DNA from 2 places in the Allobosea sp. CCNWLY174 genome. Region 2 is predicted to be linked to the other one. Evidence: riboswitches for the same ligand, from Rfam matches in the RefSeq annotation. Region 2 holds a riboswitch; the other holds the start of a gene.

Region 1 (7,769 bases), on a different contig from region 2:
GTCGTGGCGCTCGCCATCATCACCTACGTGCCCGCGCTCAGCCTCTGGTTGCCGCGTGTCGCCGGCTTCTAAGGGAATTCCGATGACCAGGATCAGCGAAGTCGAGATCGTCGAGTTCTCGTTCAAGAGCAGGAATCTCGGCCGCTCGGCCGAGAACGCGCGCGCCGTCTACAATATCGGCTACAAGCCCAATTCCGAGCTGGAATTGACCAAGTTCGCCGTCGTCATCCGCAGCGAGGACGGAGCCGAGGGGCAATATGTCATGCATTGGGGCGGCACCCGCGCCACCATGGCGCAGACGCTCTCGCTGGCGCCCAACATCCTCGGCCGCGATCCCGATCACCGCGAGGAGATCTGGAACGACATGAAGCGGGAACTGCGCCAGCATGACGGCATGGGCATCGGGCCGATCGACATCGCGCTCTGGGACCTCGCCGGCAAGCGCTTCGGTGCCTCGGTCTCGCAGCTCCTCGGCGGCTTCCGCAGCAAGCTCAAGACCTATGCTTCGACCTATCACGGCGACCGCAATGGTGGGCTCGACAGCAAGGAGGCCTTCGTCGACTTCGCCGAGGCCTGCTACGATCTCGGCTATCGCGCCTTCAAGGTCCATGGTTGGCATGATGGCGATGCGCGCGAGGAGGCCGCCAACGTCCTGCATGTCGCAAAAGCCGTCGGCGACCGCATGACCCTGATGCTCGACCCGGCCAACGAGCTCAGGACCTTCGCCGACGCGCTCTATGTCGGGCGCGCCTGCGACGAGGGCAATTACTTCTGGTACGAGGACCCGATGCGCGATTGCGGCGTCTCGGCCTTCGCCCACAAGAAGTTGCGCGAGATGCTGAAGACGCCGATCCTCCAGACCGAGTATCTGCGCGGCTTCGAGCCCAAGGCCGATTTCCTGATCAATGGCGGCACCGACGCGCTGCGCTCCGATCCGGAATACGATCTTGGCATCACCGGCGCGATGAAGATCGCCCATCTCGCCGAGGCCTTCGGCGTCGATGTCGAGATCCATGCCTGTGGCCCGGCCCACCGCCACTGCATGGCCGCGACCCGCAACACCAATTTCTACGAGCTCGCGCTGGTCGGACCCGATTGCCCGAACGCGGTGCCGCCGGTCTATGCCTGCGGCTACAGCGACCAGCTTGATGGCGTCGACAAGGATGGCTGCTTCCCGGTCCCGACCGGCCCCGGGCTCGGCGTCACCTATGACTGGGACTATATCCGCGCCCACGAGACGGCGCGGGAGGTGTTCAAGCTGTAGACCGCGCATCGGCGCGGTCTTTCGCACCGGGGATTCGATGATATCACTGCAGTGGAGCAGGGCTTCGCGGCCCGCTCGTTCCGCATCCAGTTTCGTCGACCCGCGCCATGAACGTCACCCCCGGACAGGACCATGGCACCATCGTCGCCTCGGGCGAGGCAGCCGGGCCGGTCGTCGTCCTCGCCGAGCCCTTGAGCTTCTGGGGCGGCGTCGATCCCGCCACGGGTACGGTGATTGACGTGCATCATCCCGCCCATGGCGTCTCGCTCGCCGGCGCGGTCGTGTTGATGCCGACCAGTCGGGGCTCCTGTTCGGGCTCCGGCGTGTTGCTGGAGCTGGCGCTCTCCGGCAAGAACCCCGCCGCGCTGATCTTCGCTGGCCCCGAGGACACGCTGACGCTCGGCGCGATCGTCGCCTCCGAGATGTTCGGGCGCCGCATCCCGGTCGCGCGCCTGTCCGCGGAGGCCTTCGCCACCCTTTCCTCCGCGCGGCACGCGACGATCACGCCGGATGGCGTATCGGCCGATGGCGGGCAGGTGCATATCCCTCTTGCCGCGGCGGCGGATGCAGGACTGCGGTTGTCCTCTTCCGATCGCGGCATGCTCGACGGCAAGGTCGGGATCGCTGCCCAGCAGGCCATGCGCATCCTCGTCGCCATGGCGAGCCAGCAAGGAGCGACCGAACTCCTCGATGTGACGCGGGCTCATGTCGATGGCTGCATCTATGCCGGCCCGGCCAATCTGGTCTTCGCCGAGAAGATGGAGGAGCTCGGCGCACGCGTCCGCATCCCGACGACGATGAACGCGATCTCCGTCGACCATGCGAACTGGCGCCGCCAGGGCGTTGCGCCCGAATTCGGCGAACCGGCGGCGCGCCTCGCCGAGACCTATGTCCGCATGGGCTGCCAGGCGAGCTTCACCTGCGCGCCCTATACGCTGCGGGAGCCGCCACGCTTCGGCGAGCCGATCGGATGGTCGGAATCGAACGCGGTGATCTTCGCCAATTCCGTGCTCGGCGCCCGGACCGCCAAGCATCCGGACTTCCTGGACTTCTGCATCGCCGTCACCGGCCGCGCGCCGCTCGCTGGCGCCTTTCTCGACGAGGGGCGCCGGGCGCGCTGTACCGTCCGGGTCGAGTTGCCGGAGGGCGCGGACAGCGTGGCCTGGCCCTTGATCGGCTACCTTGCCGGCCTGGCTTCGCCTGATCGGATCCCGTTGATCAAGGGCCTGGCGAAGACGCAACCGACGCGGGACGACCTCAAGGCACTCTGCGCCGCCTTCGGCACGACCTCGGCGGCGGCGATGCTCCATATCGAAGGCATCACGCCGGAAGCGGACAGCCTCGGCGGCGTCCCCGAGGACGAAGTCGTCATCACCCGCGGGGACCTCGCCGCGGGCTGGCGCAAGCTGAGCGAGGGGCCGTCCAGCGTCGATCTCGTTGCCATCGGCAGCCCACACGCCTCGCTTGACGAGTGCCGCGAGTTCGCTGCGCGCCTCGACGGCCGTTCCGTCGCGGAGACGCTCTCTGTCATCATCACGGCCGGGCGGGAGGTCGTCGCCGCGGCTGAAGTCGATGGCACACTGGCCAGGCTTGCGCGGAGCGGCGTCGCGATCATCCCCGATCTCTGCTGGTGCTCGATCACCCGCCCGGTCTTCCCGGAGCAGGCGAAGGTGGTCCTGACCAACTCCGGCAAATACGCCCATTACGGGCCGGGGCTCTCCGGCTGCGCCGTCAGGCTGGGCACGCTCGACGACTGCATCGAGGCGGCCTTGACGGGGGCCGCTCCCGCGCGGCTCCCCGCCTGGCTCTCCTAGCTGCTTCGGCGAACAGGCTTGACGGTGCGGCGCGGCCTTATAGGGTGGCCGCGATCGAGGTTCTCCGGATCGCATCCGGAGCTAAGAGGGAATTCGGTGAGGCGTATTCCGCCAAAGCCGAGGCTGCCCCCGCAACTGTAAGCGGCGAGCTCTCCGTCCATCGTCCACTGGCGCCGACAGCGCTGGGAAGGCCGGGCGGGATCGGCATCGACCCGCGAGCCAGGAGACCTGCCCCGGTCGTCGAAGACGTCTTTCGGACGGGGTGTTCCGGAGCTGTGTGTCGATGGCGGCGCTGCCCTCCATCCATCCACGCCCCTGCGCAGTTCCCCGCCTGCCATCTCGGGGAGCGATGAGACCCATGGTCATGAACACCGTCTGCGCCGTTGCGCAGAGCTTGACGGCTGCGCGCCGACCCTTCTATCAGAAATGCAACATTGTTACATTTGAGGCTTCCGCTGTGCCGGCCATTCGCCATGTCACCCGTTTGCTGCAAGGTGCCGCCGCGGCGCTCATCGGCACTCTGTTCGCAGGGTCGGCCTTCGCTGCGCCGACGCAATATCCGCTGACCCTCGAGAATTGTCGGGAGAGTGTGACCTTCGCCGCGCCGCCCAAGCGCGTCGTGGCGATCGGCCAGACGCAGACCGAGATCCTCTACGCACTCGGCCTCGGCGACCGCGTCGTCGGCACCGCCGTCTGGTTCTCGCCGGTTGCCAAGCCCTATGAGGCGGTCAACGCCAAGGTGAAGCGTCTCGCCGACAACGATCCGAGCTTCGAGGCGGTGCTGGCCCAGGAGCCCGATCTCGTCACCGCGATGTTCGAATGGCATGTCGGACCCAACGGCATCGTCGGCAAGCGCGCCCAGTTCGCCGGGGTCAAGGTGCCGACTTACGTCTCGCCGGCCGATTGCGTCGGCAAGGACAATTCCGGCGCCGGCGACGGCGTACGCACCCAGATGTTCACGATGGAGCTGGTCTATCGCAACATCCGCGAGTTCGGGCAGATCTTCGATGTCTCCGACCGGGCTGAAGCCCTCGTCGCCGAACTGAAGGCACGCGAGGACAAGGCGGTCGCGGCCGTCGCCAGCCTCAAGGCCAGGGACGTGCCGGTCGTGGTCTGGTTCTCCAGCCGCGACATCAAGGGCGACGGCTTCATGGCCGGCAAGAACGGCGTGCCGGCCTATATCCTTTCGAAGCTCGGCGCCCGCAACATCATCACCACCAATGAGGAATGGCCGCTGGTCGGCTGGGAGAGCATCGCTGGCGCCAACCCCGCGGTGATCGTCGCGGTGAAGATGGATCGCCGCCGCTTCCCGGCCGACGACATCGAGAAGAAGCTCGATTTTCTGAAGACCGATCCCGTCGCCAGCAAGCTCGATGCGGTGAGGAACCAGCACATCGTGATCCTGGATGTCGGCGCGACCCGGGCCGGGCTCGATACGGTCGACGGCATCGAGGCGCTCGCCAAGGCGATCTCCGGCTTCGGCCTCTCCCCTTGAGCCACGCTGCCCATGGCCCGAACTGGCCCGCGCGGATCGTCATCGCGGTTGCCTCGCTCGCTGCGCTGACCATCTCGGTGGCGCTGGCGGTGACGATCGGCGAGATGCGCATCCCGTTCGACACGGCGCTGCGGGCGCTCGGCAACGGGCTGTTCAGCCTCGACTTTCCCGTCAGCGCGATCCAGCAGGGCGTGATCTTCGACTACCGCCTGAGCCGGGCGCTGATGGCAGGCCTCTGTGGCGGGGCGCTGGCACTCTCCGGAGCGATCCTGCAGGCGCTGCTGCGCAATCCGCTGGCCGAGCCTTACGTGCTCGGCATTTCCGCCGGCGCCTCGACCGGCGCCGTCGCGGTGCTGATCCTCGGCGTCGGCATCGGCGGCACGGCGCTGAGCGTCTCGGCCGGCGCCTTCATCGGCTCCTGCGCTGCACTCACCGTGGTCGCGCTGCTGGCGACAGGGGCGGGCGGGGCGAGCGATCGCGTCATTCTTGCCGGCGTCGCGACCTCGCAGCTCTTCAACGCAGCGACCGCGACGATCGTCACGACCATGGCCAGCGCCGAGCAGGCGCGCGGTGTGATGTTCTGGCTGCTAGGGAATTTCGGCGGCGTGCGCTGGCCTGACCTCTGGATCGCCGCGCCGGTCGCCTTTATCGGCTTCGCCATCTGCATGCTGCACGCGAAGGTTCTCGATGCCTTCGCCTTCGGTGTCGATGCCGCCGCCTCGCTCGGCGTCGCCGTGACGAGGGTGAAGGTCGTGCTCCTCGCCACGACGGCAGTGATGACCGCGGTGATGGTCTCGATCGTCGGCACGGTCGGCTTCGTCGGTTTGATCATTCCCCATGCCGCCCGCTTCCTCGTCGGCTCCGGCCATGCCCGTCTGCTGCCGGCCTGCCTCGTCGTAGGCGCGATCTTCATGATCCTCGCGGACATCCTCTCGCGCGTGCTGATCCCGCAGCAGATCCTGCCGATCGGGGTGGTGACAGCGCTGTTCGGCGCGCCGGTCTTCGCGCTGATCCTCTACCGTGCGAGGCGGCCGGCATGACGCTCGCGGCCCGTGAGGTACGCTGGGGCGTCGCCGGCAAGATGATCGTCGACGGCGTGACGCTGCAGGCGGCGCCCGGCCGCGTGCTCGGGCTGATCGGCCCGAACGGCTCGGGCAAGTCGAGCCTGCTCAGGCTGCTCTGCCGGCTGCGCAATGTCGCGAGCGGCGTCGTCACGCTCGACGAGCGCGATATCGCCGCCGTGCCCCGGCGCGAGCTCGCCCGCCGCCTCGCCTTTGTCGAGCAGCAGGCGACGACCGAGATCCAGCTCTCCGTCTGCGACGTTGTCCGGCTCGGCCGCACGCCGCATCGCGCCGCACTGGCCTCCTGGAACGACGCCGACGAGGCGGCGGTGAACGAGGCGCTGGCGCGGGTCGGGCTGACCGAGCGGCACGACCAGTTCTGGCACACCCTGTCGGGCGGCGAGCGCCAGCGGGTCCATATCGCCCGCGCGCTGGCGCAGGAACCGAGCGAGCTCATCCTCGACGAGCCGACCAACCATCTCGACATCCAGCACCAGCTTTCGATCCTGAGCCTGGTCCGCCGCCTCGGCATCACCTGCATCATGGCGCTGCACGACCTCAACCTCGCGGCGATGTTCTGCGACGAGATCGCATTGCTGCATGAGGGGCGGCTGCAGGCGGCGGGGGCGCCGGACAAGGTTCTGACCGCCGAGGCGATCCAGCGCATCTTCGGCGTCGCCGTTTCGATCAGCGAGGGAGCGTCGGGGCGCCGGCACATCGAATATCTGATCGAACCGGAACGGAGGCAGTCATGAAAGCGGCCGAGGCGCAAGCAGAGGTTTCCGACTACTGGACCCGGCGCGCGCCGGCCTTCGACGGCGTCGCCTCGCATGTCGCGCAGGCTGCGCTATGGCGTGACGTGCTCGCGGCCGCCTTCGAAGCGCACGGCGTAAAGGATGTCGTCGATCTCGGCACCGGGACCGGCGCCTGTGCGCTGATCGCCGCATCGCTCGGACACCGCGTGCGGGCCTGCGACGGCTCGGAGGGCATGCTTGCCGTGGCCCGGCAGGCTGCCGCGGCAGCTGGGCTCGACGTCGCTTTCGAACCTGCCCTGATCGAGGAGGCCTCGTTCGAGCCGGGCTCGGCCGACATCGTGACGCTGCGCAATGTGCTCTGGACGCTGCCAGATCCGATGGCGGCCCTGCGCAAGGCTCACCTCCTCCTGCGCCGGGGCGGGGTGGTCTTCGTCTCGGACGGGCTCTGGTCGATCGCGCCGCAATATCGCTCGACCTATCCCGAAACGCTCGCCGCGAGCCTGCCGCGCCATGACGGGCTGACCGAGGATGAAGCGCGCACGATGCTGAGCGAAGCCGGTTTCGGCGCGGCCCGAAGCTGGCAGCATCTGTTCCCGGCCTCGCCCTATCCCGGCGACGTGCCGATGTTCGTGCTGACGGCGAGGAAGGGCTGACGCTCGCCGTCGGCAGCCTTGAGCACCAGGCTATCGTCCGGCCTTGGCGGCCATAGGCATGCGGTCCCGCGCCATCTCCCACCTTCGGCCTACTCGCCTCATCCCGAGTTTTGAATGATTATACATGTAAACTATTGTAATTGCTTGTATTTTTGATCTCGGCTAGGCTGGTCGCGTATTCGCCGCAGCTTATCGTTCCGAGCCATTTTCATGAACAGCCAGCCACTCTTTTCAGCCCTGACCGGTCCCGGATGCCTCGATCGGGTCCGTAGCCTGCCTCATCCGGCGGCGATGCGACCGGCGAGGACGATGGCCAGCGCGGCGGTCTTCAAGGGCGAGACGGAGATCGGCATCGAGCATCGCGGCGAGCTCTATCGTCTCAGGATCACGCGGCAGGGAAAGCTGATCCTGACCAAATGACGGCTGTCCTCGGGGCACCGCCGCAGATCGCATTGTCGCAGATCACCTGGCCGCCTCGCGCGGCCGCAAAGGCTCGAGCGGCCCTGTCGCGAACGGGCCGGCAACCGCAAGGAATCCAGACCATGACCCATGCCGCTGAAACGGGCGTGCCGGACGGGCGCTTGCCGAAGCGCCAGCGTCACAAGGTGGCTCTGCGCCGCCTCGACGTCCTGCGCGTGGCCGATCTCAGCCCGTCGATGCGCCGGGTGACGCTCGGCGGCCCTGAGCTCGATGGCTTTGTCAGCCTCGGTTTCGACGATCATGTGAA
Region 2 (7,769 bases):
TCGGTCGAGCGGTGCAGGTTGCCGCCAAGGATGCGCAGCAGCCGGTCACGCAGGTCGGTCCGGTCAAGCAGTGCCAGCACCACGAAGACGAGGACGATACCGGCCGTCGCCAGCGGTTCGAGCACACGGCCGAGCCAGACCAGCGCGACCTGCATCTGGGTGCCCGGCGCTGGCACGATCTCGACCCGCTGAGCACCGGCGCCCTGCACCGATTCGACTTCCTTTTGCAGGGACGCGATCGCGTTGAGCGCGCCATCGAGCATCCCCGGCGCCCTGAACTGCGCCTTGAGATCGTTGAGCTTGTTGTGGATGGTCGATTGATAGCTCGGCAGTTGCTCGCCGAGCGAACGGACCTGCGTTCCCAGCACGAGGAAGAGGCCGGCGAGCAGGACGAGCACGACGGTCATCACCGCCACGATCGCGATCACCTTGGGCAGCCCGCGCCGGCGCAGCCACAGCACCGGGGGATTGAGCGCGAAGCCGATCAGGAAGGCGAAAGCGAGCGGGATCAGGATGTCCTGCCCGTAGTAGAGTGCTGCGATGATCACCGCAGCCGAGACGAGCGCCGCCGCCACCTTGACGATGTCCGCCCCGGCCAGGTCGGCCGCAGCGATGGCGCCCGCCTCTGGCTGGACCCCCCTTCGGCTCGGAGCCGGTGTCGTTGTCATGGCGAAGCCCCCCGGCCCGCATTGGGTCGCCTTATGAACGTTAGAGGGGCTGCCCGGTTCCCCGGCATCCCAATCTGCATTGCGAACTGCAAGGCGCAGACGCTAAGACGAAGGACGTTCAACCACTGGTATCGGCAATGGCGCGGGAAGAGGCCGGAAACGGCGCATCGGACAAGGCCGGGATGATCTGCCGGGCGCTGCGCCGCGCGATCATCGAGCGCGCGCTCGAGCCCGGCGCGGCCTTGCCCGAGGATGCGCTCGGCGAACGCTTCGGTGTCAGCCGTACGCTGGCGCGCCATGCGCTGGCCCAGCTCGCTGCCGAAGGGCTGGTCGAACTGCGCCGCAATCGCTCCGCCGTTGTGGCGACGCCGAGCTGGCAGGAGGCGCGCGACACCTTCGACATCCGCATCGAGCTGGAGCGGCTCGTCGTGCGCCAGCTCGCCGGCCGGCTGACCAAAGCGCAGCTTGCGACGCTGCGGGCCCATGTCGACTCCGAGGATGAGGCGCGTGGCGGGCCCGACGCGGTCTCGATCCGGCTCGCGACCGAGTTCCACATCCTGCTCGCAGAGATGACCGAGAGCCCGATCCTCATCCGCTATGTCAGCGAGCTGTCCTATCGCTGCTGCCTGATCCTGTCGCTGTACAGCCGGCCGCATTCCTCGGAATGCGGCGTTAACGAGCACCGCCTGCTGATCGACGCCCTCACGACCGGCGACGTCGAAAAAGTCACGAGACTGATGCACAGTCATCTCGATTCGGTGGCGGAGCGCGCGCTGGTAGCCGAGGCCAAGCCGCGCGAACGGGACATCATGGCGATCCTGGCGCCCTATGCGCAGGCCCCTCAACCCGCCGTCAAACCGCGTCCGAAGCGCCCGCTCAAGGCGGCTGAATAACCGACCTCGTCGCGAAGGCGGCAAGCGAATTGACGTTGCGGCTCGTCCGCCCTACTCGTGAACGTGACGGTTCCCTCACGGGATCAAAAGGGAACGCAGTGCGGATGGCCTGGCCATCTCATGCTGCGGCTGCCCCCGCAACTGTAAGCGGCGAGCCTTTCGCCATACGCCACTGGGACCTCGGCCCTGGGAAGGCGGCGAAGGGCAGCGACCCGCGAGCCAGGAGACCTGCCGTCAGCCGTGGTCACACGCGAACACATCGGCCGGGGTGCGCTGATGGGTGGTAGAACTGCGCGCGCCCGGTTTCGGGAGCGGGTGGGGACATCTCGTTCGCGGTGACGTGCCACTGACGTTACCGCCGAGGTTTCCCGTGTTCCGTTTGCCAAAGCCCGCCAGGAGCGGGCGTTTCTCAGTTGCCTTCCCCCTGCTCGCCGCCTCGACCCTGCTAACGCCGCTTTCCGCGCTGGCGCAGTCGGGCGAGAAGCCGATCGCGCTCGACGAGATCGTGATCAGCCCGACCGGCGTTCCGACCCCGGCAAGGGAGATCGCGAGCTCCGTCACCGTCGTCACCGCCAAGGAGATCGAGCGCGAGCAGCGCCGCACCCTGCCGCAGGCGCTCGCCGCCGTCCCCGGCCTCAATATCGTCCAGACCGGCGGGCCGGGCGGGCTCACCTCGGTCTTCATGCGCGGCACCAACTCCAACCACGTCAAGGTGCTGATCGACGGGATCGAGGTGAACGATCCCTCGACGCCGAACCGCTCCTTCGACTTCGGCCAGATGCTGACCACCGACATCGAGCGCATCGAGGTGCTGCGCGGCCCGCAGAGCGGTCTCTATGGCGCCAATGCGCTGGGCGGCGTGATCTCGATCACCAGCAAGCGCGGCGAGGGGCCGCCCAAGGTGACCGGCTCGGTCGAAGCCGGCTCCTATGGCACCTTCAACAAGAGCCTCGGGGTCAGCGGCGGCGACGACCGCTTCGACTATGCCTTCGGCATCAGCCATTTCCGGGCGGATTCGACACCGGTGACACCACCGGACCTGGTTCCCGCCGGCCGGCGGCGCAATCCCAACTCCTATGACAACTGGAGCTATTCCGCCCGCCTCGGCGCCAGGCTGTCCGACACGCTGAGCGTCAACTGGGTCGGTCGCTATATCGACGGGCAATTGCTGTTCACCGGCGATTCCGGCTTCCCGAGCCTGCCCAGCAGCTTCCGATCCAGCCAGAACTATCGCCAGGCCTTCACCCGCGGCGAGATCGTCTGGGACCCGCTGGGCGGGCAGTTCGTCAACCGCTTCGGCGTCTCCTACAGCAACCAGGATCGCTCCAATCGCCGGCCTAACGCCTTCGGCATCCTCGACGTGCCGACCGAGAACCTCGGCGAGCGCATCAAATACGACTGGCGCGGCGACCTGAAGCTCACCCGGAGCCAGACACTGGTGATGGGACTGCAATACGAGAACGAACGCTTCGACACGCCCAACAAGACCGTCTCGAACGGAAACCGGGGCGCCTTCGTCGAATTGCAGTCGAACTGGACCGACCGCTTCTTCACCACCGCCAATATCCGCTACGATGACGACGACAAGTTCGGCGGCCACACCACCTATCGCATCGCACCGGTCTTCATCGTGCCAGGCACCGACACCAAGCTGAAGGCGAGCTACGGCACCGGCTTCAAGGCGCCGACGCTGAGCGAACGCTTCAGCGATTCCCGCCCGGCCTTCAACTTCTATGGCAACCCGAACCTCAAGCCGGAGGAAAGCCGCGGCTGGGATGTCGGCTTCGAGCAGCCGCTGGTGAACGGGCAGGTGAATGTCGGTGCGACCTACTTCCACAACGACATCGACAACCTGATCCTGACCAACGCCGCGCGCACCTCCTATACGAATATCGGCCGCGCCACGACCAAGGGCGTCGAGGCCTTCGCGGCGCTGGAACTGACGCCGCAGTTCAAGGTCCGCGCCGAGTACACCTTCACCCTCGCCAAGGATGAGACCGCGCATCAGGAGCTGCTGCGCCGGCCACGCCACAAGGCCAGCATCACCGCGAGCTGGGTGCCGATCGAGAAGCTGACCTTGTCGGCGACGCTGATCTATGTCGGCGAGCGCATGGATGGGAACCGCGACTTCTCGATCTCCAGGATGCGCGCGCCGGGCGCCGCCATCGTCAACCTCGCCGCCGACTACAAGGTCGACGAGAAGCTCACCGTGTTCGGCCGCGTCGATAACCTGTTCGACAAGCGCTACGAGAACCCGGTCGGCTTCCTGGTGCCGGGCCTCAGCGCCTTCGGCGGGATCAGGGTGAGCCTGTGAGGCTGTCGAGCTCCGCAGTCATGCTCGCCCTTGCGGCGAAAGATGACGCGGGTCGTCCGATGAAGAACGCGGGGAACCCTTCTCCCGTGTGGGAGAAGGGCAGGGATGAGGGCCTGCCCTCGCCCATTGAAGTCGCAGCGGCGCCGTCGCGCGCCAATAATCAGCGGCGGTCCCTCACCCCTATCCCATCCGGGAGAGGGGTTCCCCGCGGATACTCTTGCCGCCATCGCATACTGACGACTCTTCAGCAGACCGTTCTCCGTCTGAGTGCGGCTATTCTCTGCCTGGTGGTCGCGAATGCCGCCACCCACGCCGACGACATCCCCGCGAAGCCGCAGCGCATCGTCTCGCTCAACATGTGCACCGACGAGCTGGTGCTGCGGCTGGCATCGCCGGAACACATCGCCTCGGTGACCTGGCTGTCGCAGGACCCGCGCAGCGCCAACATGGCTGCGCGCGCCCGCAGCATTCCGGCCAATCACGGGCTGGTCGAGGAGGTGCTGGCGCACAAGCCAGACCTCGTGATCGCCGGCGCCTATACGACACGCTCGACCGTCGCGCTGCTGAAGCGCGTCGGCGTGCAGGTCCGCGAATTCGGCGTGCCGGGGAACCTTGCCGAGATGCGCGCGCAGATCCGCGACATGGCGAACCTGCTCGGCGAGCAACAGAACGGCGAAGCCCTGATCGCGGAGATCGACAAGCGTCTCGCCGCGCTGGCGGATCGCCCTCGCCCGGCGCATCCGCGTGCGATCGTGCTGCGCCCGAACGGCTTCACAACCGGGCGCGGCTCGCTCGTCGACGAGATCCTGATGGCAGCGGGGCTGACCAACCTCGCCGCCGAGCTCGGCATCGACAGTTACGGCCAGATCGCGCTCGAAACCGTCGCGCTCGGCAAGGCCGATATCCTGATCCTCAACACCACGCCGGACGGCCCGCCCTCGCTGGCGCACGAGATCCTGCATCACCCGGTCCTCGCCCGCCTGGGCGACCGGCTGAAGCTCGTCGCCCTGCCCTCGAAGCTCTGGACCTGCGCCGGCCCGGCGGTGATCGACGCGATCGAACTGCTGCTCGACGCAAGCGCGCCGACGACAGCTGGGAAAAGCCCATGAGCAGCGCTGCCATGCCATCGTCCACATCCGAACGGATGTCCTATTGGCGGCTCATCGCCCTGCTCGCTGCCGCGACGCTCGCCATGGCGGCGCTGTCTCTCGCCGTCGGCTATGCCCGGCTCGACCTTGTCGCCGCGCTCAGCGACTGGCTCGCCGGCCGGCAGAGCCTGCCCGCGCTCGTGCTCGTCGAACTGCGCCTGCCGCGCGCCATCCTCGGCGCGCTGGTCGGCTTCAGCCTGGGCCTCGCCGGCGCTGCGATGCAGGGGCTGCTGCGCAACCCGCTGGCCGAGCCCGGCATCGTCGGCATCTCCAGCGCCGCCGCCTTCGGCGCCGTCACCGTGTTCTATTCCGGCTTTGCGGGAGCCTTCGCGCTCGCTTTGCCGCTTGGCGGCATCGCCGGGGCGCTGCTCGCGGTCCTCTTGCTCTTTGCCCTCAATGGCCGCGGCGCCGGCACGATGACGCTGATCCTCGCCGGCGTCGCCATCAACAGCTTCGCCGGGGCGATGACCTCGCTCGCCCTCAATCTCGCGCCCAACCCCTATGCCGCGCTGGAGATCGTGTTCTGGCTGATGGGCTCGCTCGCCGATCGCAGCCTGGTCCATGTCTGGCTGGTGCTGCCGCTGATGCTGGTCGGCTGGGCCTTGCTGCTCTCGTCCGCGCCGGCGCTGGACGGCCTCACGCTCGGCGAGGACACCGCGCGCAGCCTCGGCTTCGACCTGACCTGGCTGCGGGTGCGATTGATCGGCGGCGCGGCCCTCGCCGTCGGCAGCGCCGTCGCCGTCACCGGCGCGATCGGCTTCGTCGGGCTCGTCGTGCCGCACCTCTTACGCCCGCTAGTCGGCCACAAGCCCGGCCGGCTCCTGCTGGTCAGCGGCTTCGGCGGCGCGATCCTGCTGCTCGCCGCCGACACGGCGCTGCGACTCATGCCGATCCGGCCCGAACTCAAGCTCGGCGTCGTAACCGCGCTGATCGGCGCGCCCTTCCTGTTCAGCCTGATCCAGCGCCTGCGGCGGGAGGCGTGATGCGTATTGAAGCGAACGGCATCGCGATCGCCTTCGACGGCAAGCCGATCCTCACCGGGATCGATCTTGCGCTACGGCCGGGCAAGCTCGTCGGCCTGATCGGCGCCAATGGCGCCGGCAAGACCACCTTGCTGCGCATCCTAGCCGACCTGCTGCCGCCAGCAGCAGGCACGGTCCTTTATGACGGCAAGCCCGCCAGGACGCTGGGACGCCGCGCACTGGCACAGCGGCTCGCCTTCCTCGCTCAGGGCGGCAACGTGCAATGGCAGATGTGGGCGGAAGCCGTCGTCGCGCTCGGCCGCCTGCCGCATCGGCGCCCCTTCGCCGACCTCACCGAGGCCGATCGCGCCGCGATCGCCAACGCTTTCGCCGCGGCCGATGCCAGCGCCTTTCGCGAGCGCAGCCTGGGTAGCCTCTCGGGTGGCGAGCGCATGCGCGTGCTGCTGGCGCGGGCACTGGCGGTCGAAGCGGAGATGCTGCTCGCCGACGAGCCGCTGGTCGGGCTCGACCCGCGCCATCAGCTTGAGGCAATGGCGCTGTTCAGGCGCATCGCCGCTGCCGGCACCGGCGTCGTCGTCGTACTGCACGATCTTTCGCTGGCCGGGCGCTTCTGCGACCGGCTCGTCCTGCTCGAAAGCGGGCGCATCCTCGCCGATGGGCCGCCGGCCACGGTGCTCGACGACGGCTACCTCGCTCGCGCCTTCGGCATCGCGGTCGCGCGCGGCAAGCGTGATGGCGAGGATTTCGTCCTGCCCTGGCAGGCCCTGACCAATGAGGAAGCCAGCCGATGACGGCAGACGACGTGACCAGCCTGATCCATCAGGAACTCGCCACCCAGACGACGCAGTGGTCTCTCGGCACCTTCGGCGCCATTGCCGAATTCCTGCGCGATCCCGATGAGCCGGTCGATTTCGGCGACGGGCCGGGCCGGCTCTTCGCCGTCACCGCTCGCGGCGGCATCGGCTTCGACGATCTCTCTGAGGTCAGGCTCGTCGCCTCGGAGACCGCGGTCGGCCAGGGCTGGAGCCATCGCGTCGCGCTCTGCCTGCCGGAAGCCTGCTGCGCGATGAACCGGCGCAGCGTCCTGACCGAGCTCGGGCCCGACGAAGCGGCTCTGCGGCCACAGGACACCGGCGACATCCTGTTCGACATGGGCCTTGGCACGCTGCAGGTCGACATCTGCATCCGCACCGGCGATCCCGCGCTGATCGCGACCTTGCGCTCCGCCGCCGGCAGGAGCCTGTTCGAGGCCGGCATTCCGGCGATGGGCGCGATCGTCGCCAAGGGGCCGCATCGCGTCTTCATCGCGCGTCCAGGCCGCTGCGAGGTCTACCAGCCGATCCCGCCGGCCGACGGCAAGAGCCCGGAAGGGCCGCACACCCATGTCCTGCCGCAATTGCTGCGCAGCGGCCGCACCCATGCGGCGACCGAGCCGGTTCCGGAGGGCTGGGTCCCCTTTGCCCATCTCGTCCCGGCCCATCCGCTGAAGGATGCGATGGGCCGGCCGCGGCCCTGGGACGACGCGGCACATGAGCGTTTCCAGGCGCTCCTCGCCGCGACCGGCGACCCGGAGCTGACGGCGCTGAAGCAACAGGTGGTGACAGCGATCCGCTCCGACTCCGACGCCGCGAGCTTCCGCGAGCCGGCAAACAAATTCGCCCGCCACACCGTGCGTGTCAGCTTGCGGCAATTGCGGGCCGGCCCGCCGCTGCCCGGCCTGTCGCGCTGGCTCGAAGCCTTCGACAAGCAGGAGCCAGCGAGCG

Evidence for each region. Region 2 has a riboswitch for cobalamin ahead of V7S63_RS12095 (TonB-dependent receptor plug domain-containing protein). Riboswitches for the same ligand answer to the same signal wherever they lie in the genome.
Region 1: it holds a riboswitch for cobalamin, as region 2 does, so the genes downstream of both, V7S63_RS21365 (ABC transporter substrate-binding protein) here and V7S63_RS12095 (TonB-dependent receptor plug domain-containing protein) in region 2, are expected to answer to the same signal.

The regions. Positions count from the first base shown of each region.
Region 1 covers NZ_JBBBBQ010000008.1:111,077-118,845, forward strand. The annotation lists gene V7S63_RS21350 (TRAP transporter large permease) at 1-72, shown strand, start outside; gene V7S63_RS21355 (enolase C-terminal domain-like protein) at 83-1,264, shown strand; gene lhpI (cis-3-hydroxy-L-proline dehydratase) at 1,372-3,078, shown strand; cobalamin riboswitch at 3,119-3,328, shown strand; gene V7S63_RS21365 (ABC transporter substrate-binding protein) at 3,545-4,573, shown strand; gene V7S63_RS21370 (FecCD family ABC transporter permease) at 4,570-5,613, shown strand; gene V7S63_RS21375 (ABC transporter ATP-binding protein) at 5,610-6,389, shown strand; gene V7S63_RS21380 (class I SAM-dependent methyltransferase) at 6,386-7,042, shown strand; gene hemP (hemin uptake protein HemP) at 7,334-7,462, shown strand; gene V7S63_RS21390 (siderophore-interacting protein) at 7,585-7,769, shown strand, end outside.
Region 2 covers NZ_JBBBBQ010000003.1:232,771-240,539, reverse strand. The annotation lists gene V7S63_RS12105 (AI-2E family transporter) at 1-668, opposite strand, end outside; gene V7S63_RS12100 (GntR family transcriptional regulator) at 806-1,561, shown strand; cobalamin riboswitch at 1,612-1,811, shown strand; gene V7S63_RS12095 (TonB-dependent receptor plug domain-containing protein) at 1,932-3,875, shown strand; gene V7S63_RS12090 (ABC transporter substrate-binding protein) at 4,163-4,984, shown strand; gene V7S63_RS12085 (FecCD family ABC transporter permease) at 4,981-6,006, shown strand; gene V7S63_RS12080 (ABC transporter ATP-binding protein) at 6,006-6,797, shown strand; gene V7S63_RS12075 (DUF6925 family protein) at 6,794-7,769, shown strand, end outside.